4 regions of the Alteromonas sp. MB-3u-76 genome follow, and region 1 is predicted to be linked to each of the others. Evidence: predicted binding sites of a transcription regulator. Region 1 holds the regulator's gene; each other region holds the start of a gene.
The links. Region 1 encodes sigma-54, which starts transcription at its own class of promoters, with help from an activator protein. Its sites were predicted from a motif close to GTTGGCACGNNNNTNGNNT; they were not measured.

Region 1 (5,831 bases):
AAGGTCAGTGACGTGATGACAGTAGGCGGAAAAACCACAACACCAAACCAACTGGCTGTTGAAGCACTGAACGTAATGGAAAGCTTTAAAATTAGTGCGTTAATGGTGCTTGACGATGAGCACACTCCGGTTGGCGCATTTAATATGCACATGCTGCTAAAAGCGGGAGTTTTATAAATGGAAACCACGCCAACCCAAACGCTTTACACCATCATGCCATCGGTGTTATTCGATGCATTGTCAAACATCAAACTGCTGGTGTGTGACGTAGATGGGGTGTTTTCTGATGGCCGTATTTACCTAGGCAACGACGGTGAAGAATTGAAGGCATTCCACACCCGAGATGGCTATGGAGTTAAAGCGCTTGTTAGCCACGGCATTAATGTTGCCGTTATTACCGGCAGGCGCTCAGCCATTGTCGAAAACAGAATGAAAGCATTAAATGTAGCTCACATTATTCAAGGTGAAGAGAACAAGTTTGATGCATTGAAACATTTAATGAACAAGCTTGAGCTAGCGCCCGAAAATATCGCTGTTGTTGGTGATGATATGCCCGACACTGGTATGTACGAACTTGCCGAAGTGAAAATAGCGGTGGCAGATGCTCATCCCTATGTCAAAAATCAAGCTAACTGGATCACTACTTTGCCCGGCGGATTTGGCGCGGTTCGAGAAATATCTGACACACTATTACAAGCTAAAGGAATTGAAAACGGTATTTTTGGGGCCAGCGTATGAACGCATTCGGCTTTAACCGCCTTGGGTTGAGTATTTCTGCGCTTTTTATTCTCGCCATGCTGATGTATATCCCAACATGGATGGAAGAAGAACCTGTGCTAACCAGCTCAGAAGGGCTCGATGCCCTCAAGCCAGCCTATAAAGCAAAAAACTTAACCACAACCTTGTATAACAGTGAAGGTCAGCTGAATCACAAAGTGTTTGCTTCATCAATGGAGCATTATGACCAGTTGGGCTTTGTTTCTTTTGAGCAACCCAGCTATACATTGTACAGCAGCGATGCAGATTCCCCGTGGGTGGTTACTGCATTAGAAGGAACACTTTACAATAACGAACTTATCCAGCTAGAAAATAAGGTCAACATTGAGAACCAAAGCCAGGATGACTTTGTCAAAACAATCACCACTGAATATATTCAAATTAATTTAGACAGTAAACAAATGACGTCAGACCAACCAGTAGAAATACGTGGCATGCAGTACGTTATTCAAAGCAATGGATTTAACGCAAACCTGCGTACACAAAAATATGAGCTTATTGACCATGTACATACAACGTATTCTCCTAGTAACTAGCGCTATATTTGTCTTATGCGCCGGCCCAGTGCTTGCCAACGAAAAGGACTTTAGCCTTCCTATCGAGATTGGCTCGAACTCTCAGTTTATAGATGGGAAAAATAAAACTGCTTTGTACAAAGACAATGTACTTATTACCCAAGGCTCTTTAGTTATTGAAGCTGACGAAGTGGAAGTTATTGCCTCTGGAGGCAGTGGTCGTGAGATTTTTGTCGCGCGAGGTAAACCTGCTAGCTACTCGCAAAAACTAGAAGATGGAAATCCAGTATCGGCACAAGCTAACGAGATTCGTTACGAGGTTGCAAAGCGCACTATTTCACTGAGCGGCAACGCTGAATTACGGCAAGATAGCAGCCAAGTAAAGGGCGATAACATTACCTTTGACATGATAACTGAACAGTTATTAGCAACTGGCGGCAATCAAGAAGATGGTAAAGGTCGCGTTACCACGGTATTCACGCCAGAGTCTATTAGAAAAGTCAAAAAAGACGATTCGAATAGTGATGATGGCAGTGATAATGACACAGACAAAAGCAAAGACGGTAAAGGCAAGCAACAGTAATGGCTACTCTTAGTGCAAAAAATCTTGCTAAGGCATACAAATCCCGCCAAGTTGTGATTGATGTTAGTCTGTCAGTCTCTACAGGGCAGATTGTTGGGCTGTTAGGCCCAAATGGCGCGGGAAAAACGACAACGTTTTATATGATTGTCGGTCTAGTTCCGTCAGACAAAGGGCAGATATTAATAGACGATAAAGAATTAACGCATCAGCCCATGCACGAACGCGCTCGCGGTGGAATTGGTTATTTACCTCAAGAAGCGTCTATATTTAGAAAACTGACTGTGCATGAAAATATCATGGCTATTTTGCAAACCCGAAAGGATTTGAACTCTCAGCAACAGGAAGAAGAAGCTGACGCACTACTTGATGAATTCAATATCAACCATATACGTAATAGTGTGGGTATGAGCCTTTCCGGTGGAGAACGTCGCAGAGTAGAAATAGCAAGAGCACTTGCGGCTAAACCCGAATTTATTTTGCTCGACGAGCCCTTTGCTGGTGTTGATCCAATATCAGTTAATGATATAAAGAAGATAATACAGCACCTTCGCGACAGAGGAATAGGCATTCTCATCACCGACCACAATGTGAGAGAAACATTGGATGTCTGTGAAAAAGCGTACATTGTGAGTCATGGCGAACTTATTGCGCAAGGAACCGCGGAACAGGTTTTAAGTAATCAAAAAGTAAGGGATGTATACCTAGGCGAACAATTCAGGCTATAGTTATTGTATGTAACCTAATTGTCATTTTTCTCAAGCGCTCTGGTACATTCACTGAAGAGCATAAATATAAGACGTAGATGAAACCATCTTTACAGTTAAAATTTAGTCAACAACTAACGATGACTCCACAGCTGCAGCAAGCTATCAAGCTGCTTCAGCTGTCTACACTCGACCTTCAGCAAGAGATTCAGGAGGCGTTAGACTCAAACCCTCTTTTAGAAATTGAAGAAGGTAACGACGAGCCTCAAGCTGAAAAAAACAACATCGACAACGATGATAGCGCTAGCGAAGCCACTGCTTCTGCGTCTAGCGACACTATCGAGTCTGGTGATGCCCTTGAAAAAAACGACCTTCCTGATGAATTGCCCATCGATAGCACATGGGACGAATATTATTCTGCCTCCTCTGCACCTGCTCCCGGTCCATCAAACAACGATGATGACCAAATTTTCCAGGGTGAAACCACAGAAGATATTCAAGCCCATTTATTATGGCAAATGCGCCTCACTCCTTTTTCTGACACTGACAGAGCGATTGCCATTGCTATTATTGACTCCATTGATGAGTCGGGTTATCTCACGGCAACGTTAGACGAAATATTAGAAGCCGTTAATTTTGAAGATATTGAAACCGAAAATGTTGAAGAAGAGATAGAGTTAGACGAAGTGGAGTGCGTGCTAAAACGTATTCAAATGTTTGACCCCATTGGCTCTGGCTCGCGCACTCCACAGGAGTGTCTGATGGTTCAACTTCGTCAGTTTGCCGACGATACCCCTTGGTTGGAAGAGGCAAAAAGACTGATAGAGGACTATTCGGATTTGCTTAGCAGCAAAGACTACAGAACCTTAATGCGTAAGAGTCGTTTGAAAGAAGACGAGCTTCGCGAGGCAATGCGTTTGCTTCAAACCTTGAATCCTCGCCCAGGTAGTGCTTTAGTTACTAAAGAGCCTGAGTATGTTATCCCCGATGTATCGGTAGCAAAGAAAAACGGTCGCTGGACTGTAGAACTGAATCCAGACAGCTTACCTAAACTGGGTGTAAACCAGCAGTATGCAGCGATGAGTAGAAAAGCGAAAAATAGTAGCGATTCACAGTTCATACGCTCTCATATGCAAGAAGCCAAATGGTTTATAAAAAGCTTAGAGTCGAGAAACGATACATTAATGAAAGTGGCTAACTGTATTGTTCAGCAACAAATGGGATTTTTTGAGCACGGCCCCGAAATGATGAAACCAATGGTTCTCAATGATGTCGCAGAAATGGTAGACATGCATGAATCGACGATTTCACGGGTTACTACTCAAAAATACATGCATACTCCACGAGGAATTTACGAGTTAAAATATTTTTTCTCCAGCCACGTGGCAACGGAATCAGGCGGCGAGTGTTCATCTACCGCTATCCGTGCGTTAATTAAGAAACTGGTTGCAGCAGAAACGCCTAGCAAACCATTAAGCGATAGCAAGATTGCTTTATTGTTGGCAGAGCAAGGCATAAAAGTCGCTCGGCGGACAATAGCAAAATACCGGGAGTCTTTATCGATACCCCCGTCTAACCAACGCAAAAGCCTTATTTAAAGGCGCTATATTAAAAGGAAGACGAAATATGCAAATCAACCTAACTGGTCATCATGTCGAAATCACCGACTCTTTGCGTAATTATGTCGATACGAAGTTCAGCAAACTTGAGCGTCACTTTGATCACATTTCTAATGTCCATGTCATCCTCAACGTAGAAAAAATAAATCAAAAAGCCGAAGCCACTATGCACCTTAGCGGTGCTGAAGTGTTTGCATCCTCAGAAAATACCGATATGTATGCAGCGATTGACAGCATGGTGGATAAACTCGACCGGCAGGTAATCAAGCATAAGGAAAAACTGAAAAAACATTAATAGATAATTAAGCATGGACATTAAAGCCATCGTAAGCCTGGACCGCACCGAGTGTGCGGTTCAGTGCAATAGTAAGAAACGAATTTTAGAAATTATTTCTGATATAGCAGCGCAAGGTGATGAAAACATAGATCAAGTCACTGTGCTAAACAGTTTACTGGCTCGGGAGCGAGTAGGCAGTACAGGAATAGGCAACGGCATTGCGCTTCCACATGGCCGCTTGGCAGGATTAGAGCAAGTAATGGCGATTGTTGTAACCTGTATCCCAGCAATCAACTTCGATGCCCTTGATGAAAAGCCTGTCGACATATTTTTTGCGTTACTGGTACCTGAAGAACAAACTCAAGGCCATTTGCAAACGCTGGCTACTGTTGCAGGTAAACTTAGCGATAAAGATACGGTAAAAGCCATACGCAGAGCCAAAACGAACGAAGATATTATCTCTGCTCTTGGCGTATAAATTGGACGCAGCACAGAAAAGCACAGAGAAGCATCGCGCTCTTTGTTGCTGCTCTTTTCTGGAATATGCGCTTAATTGAAAAATCGTTTTTGAATTAGTTTTTGGCACATAAAAAAATTTTAGGGAGAATTATCGGTGAAGCTGATTGTTATCAGTGGTCGTTCTGGCTCAGGGAAGTCAGTTGCGCTTAGGGCCCTAGAAGATTTGGGTTATTACTGCGTAGATAATATTCCCGTAAACTTGCTACCTACCCTTACTCACACGGTAGTAGACGAATATGATCAGGTAGCCGTAAGCATAGATGTGCGAAACCTGCCTAAAAACCCTAACGATTTGGTAGAAATTTTAGACTACCTGCCCTCTTCCTGGTCTATGACCATCGTTTATATTGATGCCAGTGACGATGTGCTGGTGAAGCGTTTTAGCGAAACCCGTCGACTGCACCCTCTCGCTAAACTCAACAAGTCACTGTCGGAAGCTATAAAGGCAGAATCTAACTTACTTGCACCAATTGTTGAGCGCGCAGATCTGTATTTAGACACTGATAAATTAACTATTCACCAGCTTGCTGAAATTATTCGCGAGCGTATTTTAGGGAAGAAGAGCTCCCGTCTCGTTCTGGTATTCGAGTCTTTTGGATTTAAACACGGTATTCCTAAAGACGCCGACTATGTGTTTGATGCTCGTTTCCTTCCCAATCCTCATTGGGAGCCAGATCTTCGGCACCTAACCGGTGTCGATGCTCCGGTAGAGGTATTCCTTGGCTCACAACCCGTTGTAACCAAGTTTGTATGGCAAATACAAAATTTAATTACCACTTGGCTTCCTCACCTGGAAAGAAACAACCGAAGCTATGTCACGGTTGCTATAGGCTGCAC
Region 2 (5,831 bases), 1.7 Mb from region 1:
ACACCTTATAAATCGGCCAAATCAGAGCAAAGCTACGGTTATTCAAGTGAAAAAATAAGCGACGCAGAATACCGAATTCTGTTTAAAGCTTCTGACAAGACGCCTGCTGATAAGGTGCAGCAGTATGCACTGAGAAGAGCAGCAGAAATCGCGCAGACTAATGGATTTGATTTTGTTGCTGTCGCATCTACAAACATTGAAAAGAAACGGGTTATAGCCCGCGAAATATCAATGACCAAAAACGACCAGGTCACTTTTCCCTCTGATAAACAGTGCACCATGTCTGGATGTTCAAACGTTGCACAACCTTCAACATTGCCAAATCCCAGCGATATTGAAAAGAAAGCGATGAAAGATATTTATTTTTCAATTGTCGCCGAGATGTCGAATGACAAAGTTAGTCTTGGCAATAACGCATTTTCGGTTAGCGAGTTGCTTGCACAACCCCTAGAAGAAAAAAATCAGAACTATTAATACAAACGGTTAAGCCGATATTGGCTTAACTAAAACACCGTCTTTACGAGGCGTAAACTTACTTTATTCCTCGTGAATCTGCTCTTAATTCCATGTTCATCTGTTTTTAATCTGCTACAAAAGTAGCCGTAATCACTTCGCTATATGCTTAACAGTAAGCAATGCAATAAACCTGAAATTGCAATTGTGACTCACTGACACAAGAAGAAGGATTTATGAGATGAATAAATTAAACGTCATTAGCTCAAAAACTATCGCTACAACAGCAGTGATACTACTTGCTTCGGGATGCAGTGCGGTTGCAAACCCTCAGAAAGCAGGTAGCACAACAAGCGCATCGCCTTCCCTTACAGCACAAGCACTGGATAATTCGCTACTCTATTCAAACTCATGTATTACTGAGCGCGAAGTTATTGCTGCACAAAAAATGTGGGGCGACGGTATTGTTGAAATAGGCTCGGTATATTCCAATAACGGCGATTATTCTAATGAAGCTGCCGACTTCATCCAAGACATGTATGGGTACGATTTGAGCAGTGTGCTTTTCAAACCCACACTTGCAGCCAACGATCAGTTTAGATCTAGTTTTGATGCTGCTCTGTCTTACTTTGTTGGCGGAAATGATGCTTATGCAGAAGATAAAGGCTTTGCCATTAAGCCTTACACAAATGTGAAGTTTGATAACGTGGGCATTATCAACAATAGCTGCAGGATGGCTGTGGCAATGGGAAACTATTATTTTACTGACACAAAAGGCGATGAAACCAAAGTGGAATATACCTTTGCTTACGTAAAAGACAGTGATAATAACTTACGCATTGTCGCTCACCAATCTTCGCTGCCCTACAACCCCTCGGGCAGCTAATTAAGAGCCAGTGACCTATATAGCTCAAGAAGCAAACTAGATAGCCAGCTAGGGTAAAACAACAACTCGTGTTTTACCCCGGCTTTTTTAGCGCAAATTATCTAATCATCACTATCTAAATGAAGCGTATTAGCTCGCTCTATCCACTCTAAATCTTTTGTTTGTTCATCAAGAGTACCTTTAGCATCTTCAAGAAAAATCTGGCAAAAATAGCTCACAGCGGGCAGCTTTTCTTTGTAGCGTTTTAATTGCACTTCCATTTCCTGCATCGCATTAGCAAACTCAGAATTTGATTTGGATAGCTCATAATCACATTTTAGATAAGCGCAAAGAACGTCGGCCGCTTTCGCAAGGGTCACATGTGCGTCTTCCTTGTCTTGCTCTATTAATGATTGATAGCGCTGCTGCAACGCTTCAGGTAACGTTTTGATTAACATGGCCTCAAAACGGCGTTCAAGCTTCTTGATTGCCGATGTTGTCTCGGGATCGTGATACTTTACCGGGCTAGGTATATCGCTCATCCCTGCAATTTCACTACCCTCGTGGAAAATCGCCATGGCGGCCACCCTATCTGGATCAATATCTTCTTTAAAGATATCGCACGCTATAGCGCCTAGCATATGTCCAACAACAGAAGCCTCGTAAATGTGAGTAGAAAGCATTTCGTCTTGAAACTGAGCCATTAATGGCCATCGCTTTACGTTACGAGCCCGCTGCATTAGTCCGATAAACGCCGAGTGTGTATTTGCCATTAGTCTGTTCCTTCACATATTTTAAGTTTCCGATCTTACCTTTTGGCTGCCCATTAACACAATGTAAATTATCTCTCTCGCAGTTTGTCGATTGTAAAAACTGCAAATCACCTGTAATTATTATTGTTGAGACGCCCAATAATTACTGTCCAGAATGATAAAAATTTAATTTTTATCATTAATAACATGCACTTAAAAATATGGCACTAACATAGCATCACCTTTACTGAACGAAACGGAAGCAACAAGAGGAACTTACTATGTTAGGCTGGGCAATCACATTTTTTATTATCGCCATTATTGCAGCAGTTTTTGGCTTCTCGGGCATAGCAGGTGCGGCAACAGGAATTGCACAAATATTATTTTTCGTATTTGTAGCGTTTCTTGTCATCTCGCTAATCGCAAACGCTCTTCGTGGCAAAGCGCCAAAAGCGTAACACGCTCTCAAATTAAGCAGTTAAATTAAGCAGTTAAATTAGATAGTTAAAGAAAATGAGTAAGGATATGATTTCATTTAAAGATTTAGCAAAGGTAGCAGCGGCATCAATATTTGTATTGTCTGTAGCAGCATGTAGTGAAAACGACGCTGAAAGCGCAGGTGAAGAACTTGATGAAATGGTTACCGACGCAGGTAACGCTCTCGAAGACGGTGGCGAAGAAATCGGTGATATGGCCGATGACGCAGGAAACGCCGTTGAAGACGCTTGTGAAGATGTCAAAGAAGGCGTAGATGCAGAAGACGACGATTGCTAACCAATAGGTGACTCACTAGCGGGATGGATTGTTATTAACAACTCTCTCTCGCCACATGAGAATCGCTATATGAAAAAATAAAAAATAGCCGGTAGAAGTTACCGGCTATTTTTTTACTTTTGTCACCTAGCGATACAACGCCAATTACGATCGGTTAAGACACTTCAATACCGCCCATTTCTCGCGCTAAATCGTCTAGCGTTGAGAGAGTTTGATCAAACTCTCCCACGATATACGTGTATTTGACGCTCACATGGTGATCTGTCTGCCCAAACTTAACCCGAAGACCTTCAGCATCAATATGCTTCACAGTATTGAGAAACCGATAGGCTGACATCTCGGAACCAAATTCAAACTCAACACTATTTTCCATCTACGCAAGCACACCTGGTTTGTTATCGATAACACTGATAACTCGCTGCAGTAACCCGTGCTCACTACTTTTCACCTCACCATGAGATAACCAATCTCCCAGAATGTCGGCAGGAGACGGAGCCTCGCCACTTTCCAGCTTCGCGGTCATCATTTGAAGCTGTACGCTTGAACGAGTTGACGAATCTGCTTCTGGACTTGGCATCTCACACGCTACTTCAAGTGCCACGGTTAGCCATTGCCTATCATGGCGCGAAGTGTCAGAGTTGCTTGCATTGGTGTATATACTCGACCAGCGCTTACCTAAAATTTCTAGATGCGCTTCTCGCTCACCGGGTTCATTATTTTGTAATAGTGATATTAACGCCTGCGCACGTGCAGTTTTCCGCTCATTGAGGTTTTCGCGCAGATAATTTTCTCTCTTTCGATTTAGCTCACTGATTTTGCGTTCAACTTTTGTGCGATTGGCACCTGTAAGTTCTGCTAACCCATCTTCCACTGGTTTGAGAGCGCTGCTATACGTATCTTCATCAGCCTCTACGGAAATGGAGGCTAAAATAGCAACCAGTGCTTCCGCACGCTGAGCAAAAGCATTATTTTGGGCTTTGCGCTGACCTTTAATACGTTCAAATACTTCGTCATTGCGCTTTTTAAATTCTGCCCATAATCTGCTTTCTTCGCGTTTTCCTGCATGTCCAATTTGCTTCCACTCTTGCTGTAATGTCTGAGCGGATTGGGCAGCAGCTTCCATATCTTCAGCATTTTGCAATGCATCTACCTTATCTACCAAGGCTTGCTTAAGCGCTTGATTTTGACTCTGCCATTCGCGAACAGTTTTTTGAAGTGGTGAGTTTACGGCCTTCCACTCTTGCTTTAGCTGCTCGTAGTCTTGCTTTTCAACTTGACCACAGGCTCGCCACTGCTTGGCAAGCCTGTCGAGTATTTTGCTTAGCTCCGATGGCGGCGTGTCTGGGTCGATATCTTTTGCTTTGACAATAATTGAGCGACGCAGCTCTAGTGCTGCAGCTCGCTCTGCATCAAGTTTGGCATAATGCTCTCTGCATGGCCCAAAGGCCTTTTCAAGCGCAGTATCAAAAGCTTTCTGTAGCTCCTCTGTCTGCTCGCCAGTACTATTTTGTGAGTCAGACAGTGCAGGTGCACTCAATGACAGCCATTGGCTGCGGAGATATTTAATGGTTTCGCTGCGCTGCTTGATGTTTTCGGCTGGCGTCGCTGCAAGAGTTTGTGCTTCTTCAACAAGCGCGGGCTTACGCGGTTCTGCAATGTAGCTCTGCCAACCTTCAAGGCGAGCAATATCATCAGCGGTTTTTTGATAGCGCTTTTCAATGTCTCTTTTTATATCAGCAGGTAGGCCTTGTACCTCTTCTGAAAGCTTTTTAAACTTTGACATTGCAGCGCGAAATTTACCTTGAGACACCAGGTTATCGACAATGCTGATTTGCTTTCTTACTTGACGTAACTCATCGAGATGCTTCGATTTTAATGCCTTTTGCTCTGCTCTAACTTGTTTAGTCGCGGCTTTAAAACGTTGTAAAATAACCTGCGGTTGCATAATGAGCTCTTTGCTAAGCTCGGTGTATTCCTCCACCGCCGTATCAAAAGCACTTCTAATGTCTCGCCGCTCTACTTCCTCTAACGCATCATCAGTGAGCTTTTGCGCGATATCTTCAACAGTGTGCAAGCGAGATAACAGCTTCTGCCCATACTGCTGCTGAAGAGAAAAGGCCTCTAGCTTTGCGTTGAGTTCGTCAACAGCTAGCTGAACTTCTTTCATTCTTTTGTTGCTATTATCGAGCTGATTTAAATGCTCAATAGTGGCTTCAACACCACGCACGCTCTCGTTGACTGTAGCGACATCTGCTAATGTCGCCTCACAAAGACGGGTATTATAAAGCCAGTTAACTTGCTGCTTGGCATGGGTTAGTTGCTGCTCGCATAGGGCTTGCGTATTGGCAAGTAGCGACTGCTGTTGTTTTTCTTCCCACGCCGGACGAATTCTATCTAGATAGCGAGAAACTTGCTCCGCTATCTTACTGTGTTTTTCCTGGTATTCCTCGCGATCATCAGCGTTGAGAATTTCAACGTTGGCAAATAAGCCGGTTAACTCACTTTCATACACAGATTGCAAATCTACAATTTGCTCCACATCTGTTTTGTCTAACAAAGCGCGGTATTTTGACAAACACAACGTAAGCTGCTTTTTCAGCTCGACAGGTTTTTGCTCAGCCTCTCTGATTGCATCTATACGTGCATTTAAGTCGGCTAATAGTTTGTCATCACCTGCCTTTTTAGCCCACTTCTGCAACAATGAGACCTGCGACTGTGCATTAATCAGTTGCTGCTGTAATAGAGGGTTATTACAGTTTAAAAATACAAACTGGGTAAAAGACGGTTTATCGACCTTCTCCAGTAAAGTGTGCGCAAGTGAAGGTTCACTGAGTAGCGCGAAATCCTGATTGGCCACATCTTGTTGCACTACTTCAATGATTAAGTCTGGGCTTGCGGTTTCTGATAGAAAAGTCGCTTTTTCTTCGCAAGATAACGCTAGTGAGCCTTTTCCAGCAATAGCGTCATTTACACGCTGCTGCGCGGCT
Region 3 (5,831 bases), 1.8 Mb from region 1:
TCGTAATCTCGTACAATTGAAATTGGTATGGCAGAGTCAACCAACATAAGGCTTCGCACTTTCTCTAACGCTTGATGCACATTGCTTACTTCAAAGCGAGGTAAAGAATTAGGTCCTAAAAGGCGGTCTACCAAGGTACGCAGTCTATCCGATTGCTCGATTATCATGCGTGTAAACTCTTTATGTTGTTCAGGTAACTCTTTTTCTAACAGTTGAGCTGCACCACGAATTCCTCCTAAGGGGTTTTTTATTTCATGGGCTAGGCCACGCACGAGTTCTCGAGCTGCATAATGCTGGGCATTTTGTAGATTTTCTCGGGTGATTCGCTTTTGCTGGTCTATTTTCTTTACTTCAAAAAGCAGGCCTGGGCCGTTGGAAGTTGCAATATTAGTAACGGTTAAATCTACTGAAACGTAGCGATTATCTTTAAACGCCAGTTTTATCTCGTTTTCAGTAAAGTCTTCACCTTTGCGTATTGCGGCTCGCAACCGCGTTGTCTCAATAGTACCCGGTAAGAAAAAGTCAGGTAGAATATGGCCTTGAAGTTGTTTTAACCCCGTTTCAAATAATGCCTCACCGGCGTGGTTCGCGTAAATAATACGCAGCCGGCTATCTACCATCACTAGGGCTGTATTTAGACTATTTAGTAATAATCGTGATTCTGACTCGGTAGAAACCATCCGAGCATGTCTCCTTTGCACCAATGTTGTGCATTGTAGCGTGTAACTGACAATCCCGCGCAGGTTTACTCGAAAATTAAAATTCTATGAACCGCGTTGGTGCGCCAGTTCAGTAGGGCTGCACGCTAGTTGTTATTGATAAACACCGATGCCTGATGCAGGTAAAGGGTTTGAGTAGAAGACGATGCAAGAGTCTTGCCCGTATTGTTGGTGAGTTCAACTTTGTAATTATGTGCCCCACGATGGACACCCTCTAGCTTAAATATGCCTGAGGAATTGCTCTTAACTGGGGCACCGTCGAATATCAAGCGATACAAGGGAGCTTTTACTGCACTGTTTTGTTCCGCTTTAATAACAATGTTGCCAGCGTTGTCTCTCAAGGTCGCTTCGGGAGCGGGGCTAGCGATACTTACGCTATAATTTGGCTTTTTCTTTTTAACCTGAACTTTTTGAGTCTTTGGCGTTTTAATAGCAGAGACCACGTTACGTGTTTTTATATCTAGCTCTACGGTCTCGGCATTTGGCGGTGGTGTATCTGTATATGTCACAGAGCCGTCTTCGTTGACGACTTTGAAAATTTGCGCAGGACTATTTTGTGTTTTTTGTTGGTGTGTTTTATTTTTCTGTGTCGTGTTTTGCTGGGCAGAGGCTTGCTGGTCAGGTGTTTGCTGATCGTATGTTTGCTGGGTAAAAGCCTGATGAGAAAAGCAGGTGGCGCATAGGAACAAAGTAAATGACGGCAAAGTGAAAAGCAGCGAGGTGCGTTTAATTGAATCTGTCATAAATGGTGTCCCTTTAAATGTTGCTCAAACGCTATCATAGATGATTCTAAGCATAATAGGTAATTGTTAGTCGCGCAGGCTGTTCCCAACCTAATAGGCCCTTATACAAATCAATGCGCAGACAATAAAAAAGCCCGCAATTGCGGGCTTCAAATATCTACATACATCATCAACACACGAAGCGCATGTTGAAACGTTTCTATTAAACGCTGTAGTACATGTCGAACTCAACAGGGTGAGTTGTCATGTTCAAAGTAGTGACTTCTTCAGACTTAAGGTCGATATATGCATCAATCATGTCATCAGTCATTACACCGCCAGCAGTAAGGAATTCGCGGTCGTTATCCAATGCTTCTAGCGCCATTTCTAGCGAGCTAGCAACGGTTGGAATTTCTGCTGCTTCTTCTGCCGGTAGGTCATACAAGTCTTTATCCATAGCATCGCCAGGGTGGATCTTGTTCTTAATACCGTCAAGGCCAGCCATAAGCATTGCAGTAAATGCAAGGTATGGGTTAGCTGTTGGGTCAGGGAAGCGCACTTCAATACGACGAGCCTTATCGCTTGTTACATAAGGAATACGGATTGAAGCAGAGCGGTTACGCGCAGAGTAAGCCAGCATTACAGGTGCTTCAAACCCTGGTACAAGACGCTTATACGAGTTTGTTGATGCATTAGCAAACGCATTGATTGCGCGAGCATGCTTAATAATACCACCAATGTAGTAAAGCGCTTCTTCAGAAAGGCCTGCATACTTGTCACCTGCAAAGATGTTCTTGCCATCTTTTGCAATAGATTGGTGACAGTGCATACCAGAACCGTTGTCGCCAACTAGAGGCTTAGGCATAAAGGTCGCAGTTTGACCGTATGCATGAGCAACGTTGTGTACAACATACTTGTATACTTGGATTTCATCAGCTTTCTTAACTAACGTGTTGAATTCACATGCAATTTCGTTTTGGCCAGCGGTAGCAACTTCATGGTGATGCGCTTCGATAACAAGGCCCATCTCTTCCATAACCATACACATTGCCGCGCGAATGTCGTGCGCAGAGTCTACTGGAGGTACTGGGAAGTAACCGCCTTTTACGCCTGGACGGTGAGCCATGTTACCGCCTTCAAACTCTTCGCCAGAGTTCCACTTTGCTTCTGATGAATCAATCTTGTAGAAAGAACCCGCCATATCAGTGTGGAAACGCACGTCGTCGAAAAGGAAAAATTCTGGTTCTGGACCGAAGAATACCGTGTCACCGATACCTGTAGACTTCAGATATTCTTCTGCGCGGCGAGCAACAGAACGCGGGTCGCGCTCGTAGCCTTCCATAGTAGTAGGCTCAACGATGTCACAGCGGATGTTTACTTGTGTTTCTTCTGCAAAAGGGTCAACTACGCAGCTGTCTGCGTCCGGAAGAAGAACCATGTCAGATTCGTTGATGCCCTTCCAGCCTGCAATTGAAGAACCGTCAAACATTTTTCCTTCTTCGAAGAAATCTTCATCAACTTGGCTCGCAGGAATAGATACGTGTTGCTCTTTACCTTTGGTATCGGTAAAACGTAAATCGATAAATTTCGCTTCGCTTTCTTTAATCAGCTCTAATGCCTTTTCTACTGACATCGTGTCCTCCAGGTTTTAATGTAAAAATGCAGAGTGATCAGGCTCACTCCAACAGTAAAATTGTGAAAGCGATAATCATGCCATATATCTATCTGCCGTTTTCTGCGGCTTAGACTAAGATGAAGACCTGTAATATAGCTTGCTTCGCACCAACTTGGTGCGATGTCGTGCGATAGTGGTGCAGGTGGCGTCGCCTAAGATGTTTAGACTAGAATACTTTCTAGCCGCTTGCCACTCTTTCTACACAGTGAATTACTCCCTTATTACCATTAAATTCCGCTATAGGCCTTTAAAATCATAAGAAAAGCGGAAACATTCATTGCAAAGTGAAAAAAGATGCGCAAACGGCGCGTTTTTTCTGTACAATCCGCGAAAATTTTCTATCTGCATTTTTTGCAAGAAATCTCATGCATACCGTGTTGGTATGTATCGATTTACACAGGCTCTATATAAGCATGAATACCACTGATATAAGTAAATTGCGTAATATCGCAATCATCGCCCACGTTGACCACGGTAAAACTACCTTGGTAGATAAGCTTCTTCAGCAATCTGGAACGTTGGAATCTCGCGGCGTACAAGAAGAGCGCGTTATGGACTCGAATGACATCGAGAAAGAGCGCGGTATCACCATCTTGGCGAAAAATACTGCAATTAACTGGCAAGACTACCGTATCAACATTGTTGATACTCCGGGACACGCCGATTTCGGTGGTGAAGTAGAGCGTGTAATGTCAATGGCTGACTCTGTACTTCTACTTGTTGACGCTCAAGAAGGTCCAATGCCGCAAACGCGCTTTGTTACTCAAAAAGCATTTGCTCAAGGCCTTAAGCCTATTGTTGTCATCAACAAAATCGACAAGCCAGGTGCTCGCCCTGATTGGGTAATGGACCAAGTATTTGATTTGTTCGATAACCTTGGCGCTACTGATGAGCAGCTTGATTTCCAAGTTGTTTATGCTTCTGCACTAAACGGTTGGGCGTCTAACGATGCTGACACACCGTCAGAAGACATGACTCCACTTTTCCAAACTATTGTTGACCAAGTTGCTGCACCAGATGCTGATGCCAACGGCGGTTTCCAAATGCAGATTTCACAGCTAGATTACAACTCGTATGTGGGTGTAATCGGTGTAGGTCGTATCAGCCGCGGTTCAGTTAAAACCAACCAACAGGTAACTATCGTTACTGCTGATGGCAAAACTCGCAACGGTAAAGTTGGCCTAGTATATGGCTACCTTGGTCTAGACCGTCACGAAGTAGACAGCGCGAATGCGGGCGATATCATCGCTATCTCTGGTCTTGGTGAACTGAAAATCTCTGACACAATTTGTGACGTGAATGCCGTTGAAGCACTTCCACCACTATCGGTAGATGAGCCAACAGTAACCATGACGTTCCAAGTAAATACATCACCTTTTGCTGGAAAAGAAGGTAAGTATGTAACGTCGCGTAACATCCTTGAACGTTTGAACGACGAGCTTGTTCACAACGTTGCACTACGTGTTGAAGAAACGGCTGATCCGGATAAATTCCGCGTATCAGGTCGTGGTGAACTTCACTTAGGCATACTGATTGAAAATATGCGTCGTGAAGGTTACGAACTTGCTGTATCTCGTCCAGAAGTAATTCTAAAAGAAGAAAATGGCGAAACAACAGAGCCATTTGAAACCTTGACGATTGACTGTGAAGAACAGCATCAGGGTTCTATCATGGAGCAGCTTGGTCTACGTAAAGCTGAAATGACAGACATGTCTCCAGATGGTAAAGGCCGTGTTCGTATCGACTTCGTTATTCCAAGTCGTGGTCTTATCGGTTTCCAAACAGAGTTTATGACAATGACGTCGGGTTCTGGTTTGCTATACCATTCATTCGATCACTACGGCCCATACAAAGGCGGCATTATTGGTAAGCGTAAAAACGGTGTTCTCATTGCCAACGCTAATGGTAAAGCACTTACTAATGCGTTATTTAACCTTCAAGAGCGTGGTCGTTTGTTCATCGGTCATGGTGTTGAAGTTTACGAAGGTATGGTTATCGGTATTCACAGCCGTGACAACGACCTAACGGTAAACGCGTTGAAAGGTAAGCAGCTTACTAACGTTCGTGCCTCTGGTACTGATGAAGCGCAAACACTTGTACCACCAATCAAAATGTCTCTAGAGCAAGCACTAGAGTTCATTGACGAAGATGAATTGGTAGAGGTTACACCAGAATCTATTCGTATCCGTAAGAAGTTGCTTACAGAGAACGAACGCAAGCGTGCATCGCGAGCGCCAAAATAGACAGCAATATACGTTAAAGTTTTAGCGCGTTAATGTTTGCGCTGAAAAAAGATAAAAATGCCAACCTCGCGTTGGCATTTTTTATTCTATTAGCGCTTGTTCAAACCATAACTCGCTAAATAGTTGCTACCAAAGGCGAGTGGTCATTTCTATATTTTGTCCCTACACTTTAAGTTATTAAGCTCCTGTAGGCTATATCGCTTTTACAGGTAACTTGTGTAAACGGTGGAATTTTTTAAGAGGTACTTCCATGCTTTCAATTGCCGTCATTGAAGATGATCAAATTACCCTCGATTTAATAACCGATGCATTAGAAACCCAGTTGGATGCAACCGTTTATCCGTTTAGCCGGAGCAAATACGCTCGAGATTTTTTGCTTCAGCAAACGCCAGATTCATTGAATTTGGTGATTAGCGACCAACTTATGCCCGACTATGATGGGCTGAGCTTGTTAAAGCTATGTCGTTCAAAA
Region 4 (5,831 bases), 2.0 Mb from region 1:
AAGCGGAAGATGGTCTTCAAAAGTTCTACCGAGAGCTAGACCCCACCAATACCTTTAATCCAGGCATTGGTGGGATGGATAAGTATGCAAGAAATTGTGCGTGCTGTGTGTAGCTGACGAACTACTCATGCCCAATTGTGCAGCGCTTTTTATAGGCTCTCCAATAGTGCCCTTGCTTGAGGGCGCTTGAAGAATGGGCGCTCTACATTTACCGCATACTCAAGTTCTTTCTTCGCTTCATCGATTCTGTTGAGTTTTGCGAGGGTATAGCCAAGGTGATAGCGAATATTTGGATCTTTAGCATCTCTGGCAAAAGCGTCTCTAAGCATTTTTAAGCTTTGCTCATACTCACCTCGCAGCGCCTTTATATGGCCATAGGTATTTAGAATACTTGCTGAGTTTGGTTGGAGCTCAAAGGCTTTTTGCGCATAGTTTCTCGCGGTAACGAGTGAATTCTCTATGCTCATTATTGCCAGTCGATTATAGGCTTCTGCTGGGTTAAGCAAATTAGGCTCTTCAACCAACTCTTCATATAAAGTAGTCGACTCTTCAAAATCTCGGATAAAAAATAAATACTGCGCCAATAAATTTTTGGCCAGTAGGTTGTTGCCGTTTTCTTTTACCATCTCTCGGGCAGTGCTTAGAAAAACATCCACAAACTGTTCGTTGAGAGCATAGCTATAGATAGCAATGAAAGCTTGGGCAAAACTTGGATCAATAGCTAATGCGCGTTTATAAGCGTTAACTGCGGACTCGCTTTTGTCTAGGTTAGCATTAAGCCTACCCGTCAAGAAATGATAGACCGGACTCTGCTGCTGCTCTTTCGATAGGCTGCTCAGTAATGTTTTCGCTTTCTCATTGTTTTGTAGGTCTAGTAGAAGGCTCGCGTAGCGTAAGGTAACAAACGTATTGCCGTTGGAAATTTCATAGGCTCTTGCCATGGCAGCCTCTGCTGCTTCGTTGTTACCAATAGCGCGAACCTGCTCCATATAAGTGATTAACTTACCCACATCATTGTTGATAAAGTTGCGAACAATACTTAATGTTTTCTCTGCATCAGCGCGTTCGTTGGTTTGTATTTGCAATGCAGCCTTACGAAGAAGATAGTCTGCATTATCAAAATCATCTTTTAGCAGTAGATCTAAGTGATACAGCGCATTTTTGGTGTCGCCCTGCTGTTGATATAAAGATGAAAGGCGTTCTCTTGCCGCCATGTTTGATGGTGATAGCGTGAGAATATCTAGATAAATCTGTTTAGCCTTATCTAACTCACCTTCTTTTGAAAGGTTAAATGCTTTGAGCATCAATGTTTCGTTGTGCTGAGGAGATAGCGTTAATAGCTCTTCGATAAGCTGATTAGACTGCTCAACATTGCCTAATCTACTTTGCGTGGCGGCTAAATTAAATTTCGCTGGGAATAACGTAGGGTTTTGTTTCAGCGCTTTTTCGATATTGGTTTTTGCGTCTTCAAGAAGTCCCTGACGTATTAGAATTCCGGCCTTCAAGTTATACACTTCGGCTTCATTAGGAAATAAGGCACTAAGGAGCTCTGCGCCGTTCAATGCTTTATCAAATTTTTCGGCTTGCAAGTTCATTAGCGAATAAGTAAATAGGAATCCTCCGTTATCACGGTACGCTGGTAGATTGTCTTCTAATATAGAAAGTGCCTCTTCTCGCTTGCCTCTTGCGGCCATCAGCTTAATTTTGAAAAGCTGTAACTTGCCTTCGTTAGGATATTTATACTCTAAGTTTTGCAGTAAACGTTCCGCTTTAAACGCTTTGTTTTGGCTTATAAAAAGATTGCCAAGCATAAGTGCTGAATCGGGGTCTTCCATAAGCGATTCCTGATGACGTTCAAGTAGTAGTAGCGCTTGCTTATCCTGCTGTGTGGCCATATAAACCTGACTTAGCATCAACACTGCTTGCAGATCGTCAGGCTCTTTTTGCAAGTAAGAAGTGAAATCCTTCGCTGCAGTTTCCATATTGTTATTGAAAAAGTTAGTTAGCCCGCTGATGTACAAAAGCATAGGTTGTGAGGTAATAAGTTCTGGGTCTAGCTGCGCCATAAACTCATTCAGCTCTTTTAGCTTTTCATTATCTATCGCCTGTTCGTTGTCTCTACTTTGAAGCCAGCTGTTGAGAAGTATGGCAAGCGGATCATTCGGTGTATCTTCAATAATCTCGTCTACAAACACTTTAGCGGTGTCGTAGTCTTTAGCTTCTAAATAGAGGTCTACGAGATTACGCAGAGCAATGGGATCGTCCCGATTAAAGGTTAATGCTTTTTGTAAGTGTGCAGTTGCTGCATCCTTGTCGCCCTGCCGATAAGCAAGTTGGCCTTTCAATCGCCACGTTATGGCGTTTTCTGGCTCTACATCCATAGCTCTGTTGATGAGTGTCGACGCCTTCGTTAAATCTTCGTTTTGAAGAGCAATTGAGGCTAAACCATTTATCGCAGGCACAAAGTTGGGGGCGCGAGATAAGAGTGCGTTGTAATCTTTAAGGGCACAGGCTTCATCTTCTAAACGAATGCATGCAGTGGCGCGGATAAGCAGCCATTCTTGCTCAGAGTCACCCGAGAGTTTGTCTAGCTCTTCAAAGTCGACGATATCTTGGTATTTGTTCAAAAACAGCCAGGTATTCCCTAGAGGCTCAGCGACTAAGTTTATATCGGCCCCCATTTCTAGAGCTTCTACAAACTCTATTTCAGCTGCGGTAAGGTAACCATTGATAAGTAGGATTTCTCCCATCAGAATTTTAGCGGCTAAATTTTCAGGGTCTTTTTGCAGGCTATTTTTAAGGTGTATATACGCTTCGTCATACTCACTTTGATTGAACGCAGTTAACGCCTTCTCGTAATCCTCTGATGTTGTGGCAAAACCGTTCACGGTGAAAAAAGAGGTGGCGATGACAGAGAAGAGAGCGCGTTTAACAAAGCGCTTTTTATTATTAAACAAGTTCATAGTTACCTTTGGGTTTGCCTTACTCAAGCATAAAAATAGCATAAAAAAAGGTGGCCTAAGCCACCTTCTAAAGATACGTGTTTTTTAATTGTTTTAAAACAATTAAGCGCGACGTTTGCGTCTGTAAAGCACTAAACCAAGACCTAAGCTCATTAACGCGAGTGCTCCGGGCTCGCTGACTTGGGCTGGTGGAGTAGTGTTATTAACCTGTTTAGTATTAAACTGAATTGATGATATTTTAAACGCATCATTGTTCTCATCCCCACCAATATCCCCGAAGGCTTTGTTATAAGCGCCAACAAGCCAGTAATTGGAATATTCGTTATCTAAAGAACTTAAGTCTGCTACACCGTTATTTTTGCCACCTGTAATATTGAAAGAGGCTGATATCGCATTGAGAGCTATAGTGCCCCACGATTCTCCTTCTATCTCAGGCGCGCCTTCGATAGATACAACAGAAACTTGCTGATCCTCACCATTATTAGCATTCCATCCAAAATCGATTTGAGAGACATTTACTTCTGAATCAAAAGAAAACAACAGATATTCAAATGAATTTACAGGTGTTTCGTTTACTTCCTCACCATAATTGTCAATGGTTTGGTGATCGCCTGGTGACTCCAAGTTATTTCTTATTCCATAACCATACCCATCAACAAGTTGAGCTGTTGCAGATTCTATAGTGTCAAGGTCTTCAGTTGTTTCAACAGATGTGTTTCTACAAAAAATCCAGACACAAGTTCTTCCAGAATTAGTTTGTACAGATATTGCGGTATCCGCCCATGCAGATATCGCAACATTTACTCCATCAATATCTATTCCAGAGGGGCTCAATACACCAGACGCATCATGCTCCATGAGGTCATATGAATACTCTTTTATTAATGTGTCTTCAGCATTTACTAGACTGATTTGCAAGGCAACCAAAACAAAAAAGGAAATCAATTTTTTCATTAATATATACTACTACAACAACTACAGATATTGCTTGAAAGCACAGAGTGTGCCAGTTTTAACCTTTTGTTTTTGCTCGATAATATTTGAATGAAGTTTTGTGGAGTAAAAAAAACTGACAGGTTGTACCACTTGTCATTGATCTAAAGTCTAGTTTAGTTAAACAGAGTTTTACGACGCAACATTGCAAACAAAGAACAAGCCATTAGCAAGCCCACAGTGCCAGGTTCTGACACTTCAGTTGTGTTTGATGTTTCCGCAATTTCCTTAACAGAAAAATCAACAGCTGCTAATTTAAACGCATCATTTCCAACACGCCCACCAATATTGCCGAAAACAGTATTGTATGCACCAACTAGCCAGTAATTTGCGGCATCTTTAAATGTGAAATTGGCCGCATAATCAGAATTCCCAGAGCTTTTTATGTCAAATGAACCTGTAGTTAGCGCATCGTCCACAATATTGCTCCACGTGCTGGTGCCCGACGTTAGTATCGACGTATTATTAAGTGCTGCAACTGAAACTTGGCTATCGTCTAAATTAGCGAGCCATGAGAATCCAGCACCCGTAAGCGTGACTGCTTTATCAAAAGATAACAAAACAAAATCATAATCACGTTCAACATTTGTTATGCCACTAAAATAGGCATTGTTGCTACCTTGGCTGTAGTGGTTTACGTTATCGATAGCATGATCAGACCATCCGTAATAACCGGCTTCATCATTATTTGTAACGCCATATGCCCACTTGTCAGATATTTTTTCTAAGCTAGCTCCAACAACAACTTCGTTGTGAATATTTTGCGTATCTGCAAAGGCTGCTAGTGAAATTTTCACTCCATTAACTGTTACATTAGAGTTTGCAGCATTAGTTCCATAAGATACGCCATCGGCCACTAGGTCATACGGTTTGTTTGTATCGTTGCTATATGTATTTTCTTTTAAAGAGGAGTTGCAAGCGTGTTTCGCACTCTTTGAATTACAGTTTTTATAAAAGTCTTTATTTTTCTTTGCGTAGGCTGGAGATGCGGTCACTGTAAATGCGAACAATAGAGGTAAAACTAGAAATATTTGACCTAATTTTGAATTGCAAGATTTGTACATAGTAAGACTCCTGAAGCCCAGCTTGTGATTGGCGCTCTGAAATGAGTGCTTGGCACTCAATATGGCGTGTACTAAACGCGCATTGATGAATACATATGATAAATAAATGGATTAGAGAGTTAGGTATGTACCTTGATACTTTGTTATTGCTTATAGGCAATAACCGTGCAGACAAACAGATTTATTTTGTGTGAAAACGAGGGAGGTAAAGCAAGGAGCTTATTTAGTCACCTCATAAAATATGCGGAAAAGGTACTAATAATGTTTCTTACGAAAGCCAACATTCCTTACTTTACTATGCGCAAACCAATATCTATGGAATAATTACATCATTATATATGTAGAGCTATGAGGACATATGTCTGAACAAAAGCGTAAAGGGATATACTTGCTCCCCAACTTATTAACTACTGCGGGTCTGTTTTCAGGCTTTTTTGCGGTTGTGTCATCTATGAATGGTCGTTTCGAAGCTGCGGCTGTTGCTATCTTTGTCGCCATGATCTTTGACGGGCTCGATGGTCGAGTTGCTCGTATGACTAATACGCAAAGCGACTTCGGGGCTGAATACGACTCTATGGCAGATATGGTGTCGTTTGGTATGGCTCCAGCATTGGTGGCATATAACTGGGGTTTAACCGAGCTAGGTAAGCTGGGCTGGCTTGCTGCGTTTGTTTATGTAGCAGGAGCCGCGTTGAGGTTGGCAAGATTTAATACGCAAGTAGGTATAGCAGACAAACGCTTCTTCCAAGGGTTAGCAAGCCCAGCAGCTGCGGCGGTCGTATCTGGCCTTGTGTGGGTTGGCGTAGAGTAC

Region 2: CW735_RS11135 (DUF1328 domain-containing protein) is a predicted target of sigma-54. The motif match lies at 2,291-2,309, and genes of this name have one in related genera.
Region 3: glnA (glutamate--ammonia ligase) is a predicted target of sigma-54. The motif match lies at 3,141-3,159, and genes of this name have one in related genera.
Region 4: xdp1 (exosortase-dependent surface protein XDP1) is a predicted target of sigma-54. The motif match lies at 3,956-3,974, and genes of this name have one in related genera.

The regions. Positions count from the first base shown of each region.
Region 1 covers NZ_CP025115.1:842,323-848,153, reverse strand. The annotation lists gene CW735_RS03800 (KpsF/GutQ family sugar-phosphate isomerase) at 1-177, shown strand, start outside; gene kdsC (3-deoxy-manno-octulosonate-8-phosphatase KdsC) at 178-738, shown strand; gene lptC (LPS export ABC transporter periplasmic protein LptC) at 735-1,313, shown strand; gene lptA (lipopolysaccharide transport periplasmic protein LptA) at 1,282-1,875, shown strand; gene lptB (LPS export ABC transporter ATP-binding protein) at 1,875-2,600, shown strand; gene CW735_RS03775 (RNA polymerase factor sigma-54) at 2,678-4,177, shown strand; gene hpf (ribosome hibernation promoting factor) at 4,206-4,493, shown strand; gene ptsN (PTS IIA-like nitrogen regulatory protein PtsN) at 4,507-4,953, shown strand; gene rapZ (RNase adapter RapZ) at 5,089-5,831, shown strand, end outside.
Region 2 covers NZ_CP025115.1:2,497,248-2,503,078, forward strand. The annotation lists gene CW735_RS11120 (CC0125/CC1285 family lipoprotein) at 1-474, shown strand, start outside; gene CW735_RS11125 (phosphoribosyl-AMP cyclohydrolase) at 695-1,339, shown strand; gene yfbR (5'-deoxynucleotidase) at 1,441-2,091, opposite strand; gene CW735_RS11135 (DUF1328 domain-containing protein) at 2,352-2,528, shown strand; gene CW735_RS11140 (hypothetical protein) at 2,596-2,844, shown strand; gene CW735_RS11145 (hypothetical protein) at 2,999-3,217, opposite strand; gene CW735_RS11150 (DUF349 domain-containing protein) at 3,218-5,831, opposite strand, start outside.
Region 3 covers NZ_CP025115.1:3,440,461-3,446,291, reverse strand. The annotation lists gene glnL (nitrogen regulation protein NR(II)) at 1-680, opposite strand, end outside; gene CW735_RS15305 (DUF4124 domain-containing protein) at 806-1,462, opposite strand; gene glnA (glutamate--ammonia ligase) at 1,665-3,074, opposite strand; gene typA (translational GTPase TypA) at 3,530-5,359, shown strand; gene CW735_RS15290 (response regulator) at 5,610-5,831, shown strand, end outside.
Region 4 covers NZ_CP025115.1:2,876,824-2,882,654, reverse strand. The annotation lists gene dld (D-lactate dehydrogenase) at 1-113, shown strand, start outside; gene prsT (XrtA/PEP-CTERM system TPR-repeat protein PrsT) at 150-2,963, opposite strand; gene xdp1 (exosortase-dependent surface protein XDP1) at 3,066-3,917, opposite strand; gene xdp1 (exosortase-dependent surface protein XDP1) at 4,073-5,020, opposite strand; gene pssA (CDP-diacylglycerol--serine O-phosphatidyltransferase) at 5,379-5,831, shown strand, end outside.